One region of the Salinivibrio sp. IB872 genome, then DNA from elsewhere that is predicted to be linked to it. Evidence: predicted binding sites of a transcription regulator. Region 1 holds the regulator's gene; the other holds the start of a gene.
What was found. The regulator MetJ, encoded in region 1, represses methionine synthesis genes. The targets are predictions, from matches to a motif close to TTAGACNTNTANANGTCTAA.
Positions count from the first base shown of each region.

Region 2: a site for MetJ is predicted at 1,246-1,265, ahead of metK (methionine adenosyltransferase). Genes of this name have one in related genera too.

Region 1 covers NZ_MUFO01000002.1:162,601-165,014, forward strand. The annotation lists gene BZJ18_RS01750 (malic enzyme-like NAD(P)-binding protein) at 1-929, shown strand, start outside; gene metJ (met regulon transcriptional regulator MetJ) at 1,044-1,361, opposite strand; gene metB (cystathionine gamma-synthase) at 1,534-2,414, shown strand, end outside.
Region 2 covers NZ_MUFO01000035.1:14,935-17,348, reverse strand. The annotation lists gene metK (methionine adenosyltransferase) at 20-1,174, opposite strand; gene BZJ18_RS13160 (LysR family transcriptional regulator) at 1,350-2,288, opposite strand.

The DNA of each region.
Region 1 (2,414 bases):
TTGAAGTCAAACACCGTACTATCGATGAATTCGTGGATACCGTTGCGAACATCGCGGATACCTTTGGGGGCATTAACCTTGAAGACATCAAAGCGCCGGATTGCTTTGAAATTGAAAAACAGCTGATTGAACGTTGTGAAGTGCCTGTTTTTCACGATGATCAGCACGGTACCGCGATTGTTACCGCGGCGGGTATGCTGAATGCTCTTGAGCTGCAAGGCAAAGATATTCGTGAAGCCACCATTGTGTGCCTTGGTGCTGGTGCAGCGGCTGTTGCCTGCATGGAGCTATTGATCAAATGTGGCGCGCAACGCGAAAAAATCTACATGCTGGATCGCAAAGGCGTGATCCACACCCGTCGTGACGACATCAATAAGTACAAGCAATTGTTTGCCAACAATACCGACAAACGTACCCTCGAAGATGTGATTGAGGGTGCTGATTTGTTTGTGGGTGTGTCAGGGCCAGACTTGCTCTCGCCAGAGGCACTAAAACTGATGGCCGATAAGCCGGTTGTTTTTGCCTGCTCGAACCCAGACCCTGAAATTAATCCAGAGGTCGCGCATCAAGTCCGTGATGATTTGATCATGGGAACAGGGCGCTCGGATTATCCAAACCAAGTCAACAACGTACTCTGCTTCCCGTTTATTTTCCGTGGAGCGTTGGATGTGCGTGCCAGTGAAATTAATGATGCAATGAAACTGGCGGCCGTTGAGGCGATCCGTGGTTTGGCGAAAGAGCCTGTCCCACAATCGGTATTGGACGCGGCAGGTGTTGATGCGCTGCATTTTGGCCCAGGCTACATTATTCCTAAGCCAATGGATGCACGCTTATTGCCACGCGTGGCTCGCGCGGTGGCACTTGCAGCGGTTGAAACTGGCGTCGCCCGTATCGAGATGCCAGACAACTATATGCTCGACAAGGCGTAACATGCTCGACAAGGCATAATGCGTGAGCGTTAGGAAAAACGTGCTCTCATAAAACCTGAAAAGGTTGTGCCGAGCACCGATGATGACAAAAAACCCGCCAATCGGCGGGTTTTTTTAGTATTCGCTATCGTCGAACTCGATACCTAGTTCTTTCATGATCTGACGCGCTTCAGCGGGAATGCTGTCAGGCTTGTCTTTGCGAATATCGTCATCGGTTGGCAATGGCTGGCCGGTATAAGCATGCAAAAATGCTTCACACAGCAGCTCACTGTTGGTCGCGTGACGCAGGTTATTAACCTGACGGCGTGTCCGCTCGTCAGTGAGAATTTTTAAAACTTTAAGTGGGATAGAAACGGTGATTTTTTTCACCTGCTCCTTTTTCTTACCATGCTCGGCATACGGATTAATGTAATCGCCGTTCCACTGCGCCATGTCTCACCTATCTTGATTATTGAATACCCAGAATGATGCTGCGGAGATTCTAGCTATATTAACCGCCACATGCAAAGCTGTATAGACGTCTAGAAGTGTTGACGTCTCAAAAAGTGCAGGGTAAGGTGAGGATAACAACGCTGGCTCGCGCACCACATCGCAAGGATGAACCATGACCCGAAAAAAAACTGACACCATCGCTGTAAGAACTGGCATTGGCACCGACATGCAACATCATGCGGTGGTTCCCCCTTTATATCTCTCGACCAATTATCGCTTTCCCGCGTTGGGGGATGTGCCCACCTATGACTATGCACGCGGAGGGAATCCGACCCGCGCCCAGCTAGAGCAAGCATTGACTGACTTAGAAGGCGGCGCGGGAGCCGTGGTAACCAACTGCGGGATGGCCGCGATTAATTTGGTGTTATCGCTATTGAATGCGGGTGACAAAATTGTGGCCCCGCATGACTGTTATGGTGGCACGTATCGCTTGCTTGAGTCCCGAGCCAAGCAGGGAATTTGGCAGGTTAAATTTGTCGACCAATCCGATCCAGACGCCTTGGCGAGCGCCTTGGCAGAATCACCGACGTTGGTGCTGGTGGAAACCCCATCTAACCCCCTGCTGCGCGTGGTCGATATTGCCGATATTTGCCAACAAGCGCATCAAGTCGGTGCTTGGGTGGTGGTCGACAACACTTTTTTATCTCCCGCCTTACAGCAACCACTTGCGCTAGGGGCCGACATGGTGGTGCATTCGACCACCAAATTTATTAATGGGCATTCTGATATTGTCGGTGGCGCGGTTATTGCAGCAACCAGTGAACTTGCCGAAACCTTAGCGTGGTGGGGCAACTGTATAGGAGCCACGGGCAACGCGTTTGACAGTTATATGACATTGCGAGGGTTGCGTACCTTAGGCGCACGGGTTAAACAACACCAGCAAAACACGCAAGCGGTACTCGCCTATTTGCAAACGGTTCCTGCTGTGCGCCAACTCTATTATCCGGGACTCACGACCCATCCGGGTCACGAAATTGCTGCCCGTCAGCAATC
Region 2 (2,414 bases), on a different contig from region 1:
AATGAGCGTTAGCCCAAGATTAACCAAGTTTAGCAAATTCGCGCAATAGCTCGGCTTTGTCGGTTTTTTCCCAAGGGAAAATATCACGACCAAAGTGACCATACGCGGCGGTTTGCTTATAAATCGGTTGTAGCAGATCAAGCATTTCCTGCAGACCGTATGGGCGCAAGTCGAAGTTTTCACGCACCGCCTTGATGATGATTTCAGGGGCCACTTTTTCGGTACCGAAGGTTTCGACCATGATAGAAGTCGGCTCGGCGACACCAATCGCGTAAGACAATTGGATTTCACAGCGGTCCGCCAGACCGGCAGCGACAATGTTTTTCGCCACATAGCGTGCCGCATAGGCGGCTGAGCGGTCAACTTTCGATGGATCTTTACCGGAGAATGCACCACCACCGTGACGGGCGGCACCGCCGTAGGTATCGACGATAATTTTACGGCCAGTAAGACCACAGTCGCCCATTGGGCCACCAATTACGAAACGACCTGTTGGGTTGATGAAGTATTTGGTTTCTTTGGTCAGCCATTCGGCAGGAAGAACAGGCTTGATAATCTCTTCCATCACCGCTTCACGCAGGGTCTCGGTAGAGACGCTGTCGCAATGCTGAGTAGAAAGCACAACCGCATCGATGCCGACAATCTTGCCGTTGTCGTACGCAAAAGTGACCTGACTTTTGGCGTCTGGACGCAACCAATCTAGGGTGCCATCTTTACGCGCTTGTGCTTGGCGCTCGACCAAACGGTGCGAGTAAGTGATCGGGGCAGGCATAAGGACATTGGTTTCGTTGGTTGCGTAACCAAACATAATGCCTTGGTCGCCTGCGCCTTGATCTTTGGGATCGGCACGGTCAACACCTTGGTTAATATCTGGCGACTGCTTACCAATGGTGTTGAGCACCGCGCACGAGTTGGCATCAAAGCCCATGTCTGAGTGTACATAGCCAATGTCGCGAACCGTTTGGCGTGTCAGCTCTTCAATATCGACCCACGCTGAGGTGGTGATCTCGCCGCCGACCATTACCATGCCGGTTTTTACATAGGTTTCGCAGGCAACGCGCGCTTTTGGATCTTGCTCAAGAATTGCATCCAAAACGGCGTCTGAAATTTGGTCTGCGATTTTATCTGGATGGCCTTCAGAGACAGACTCTGAAGTAAACAGGTGCTTAGCCATGTGACACTCTCATTGTTTATCAAGAATACCGACGATACGAGGCGAAATCGATCGCCGATCATCTCAGATGTTTTAACTTCTAGACGTCTATTCTATTCGTAATTGTGACAAACGCAAGCAAGTTGATGCATAGCGCTATCTATCTAGGTATAGCAAACGATTGCGCGGTAAGGCGTTATTCGACGGCTACAGGCATAACATCATCGGCCATCTGAGCATCTGTCCACGCTTTGGGAGCGCGAGTGATAAATCGCTCCACTAGTGTTTCTATGCGCAAAGGCAGTCGCCCCGAGGCGCTATATAATCGAATCGGTACCGCGGCCGACTGCCAGTGTGGCAAACAGCGGATAATCTTGTCTGGATGATGCGCCTGATACCCTTCAGCATTCCATGTGGGTAGCAGGCCGACACCTTGTCCGTTGGCAATCGCATCGATTTGAATCGCAACCATATCGCAGTTAAACCGGCTGGGAAGCGCGCTCAAATGATAGGGAGCCTGATGGGAATGAAACAGTGTGAGTCCACGTCGGCGCAACGCAAACACATCCAGCCAAGCGTGATCATCCAACGCGGAGGGGTGTGAAAACGGACCATATACCTGAACATACGCGGGCGAGGCGTAAATGCCGTAGTGCCAGTGACCCAGTGTTTGGGTGCGACAATTGCTAGGGAGCATCACATCGTCGGCCCAGATAACAATATCAGCCGCTTGGATACGCTGTGCACTCAGCTCACTGGTTAAGGTGATGGACACTTTGGGATGCTCGGTTAAAAAATGATTCAGTAAAGGGCCAGCCCAGCCACGCATGAGCGCCGGATGGCAAATGACTTCAATTGGCCCTTTTAGCTCATTATTCAGACCGTGAATGGCTTCTTGGCTTTCCTCTGCCAGGGCCAAAATTTGCGAGCAATAGCGCGAAAAGGTTTCGCCGGCTTTAGTGAGCACCAACCGATTTCCCTGCCGTTGGGTTAACGCTTGGCCAAGGTCACTTTCTAATTGTGCCAGCCGCCGACTAATGGTCGATTTGGGCTGGTGGAGTGCGTCAGCCGCTGCGGTCAAGCTTTGATGGCGGCAAAGGGCATCGAACGCACGGATAGCGGCAAGGTCCTGCATGCTTCTTTATCCTATTTTTCTTTTTTATCAGTAAGATGAAATAAACGCTTACTTGTTTCACGTTCTAAAACTGGAACAAGTTGTTCCAGTTTTAGGGCTGGGTTTCCTTACTCTAATATGAATAAT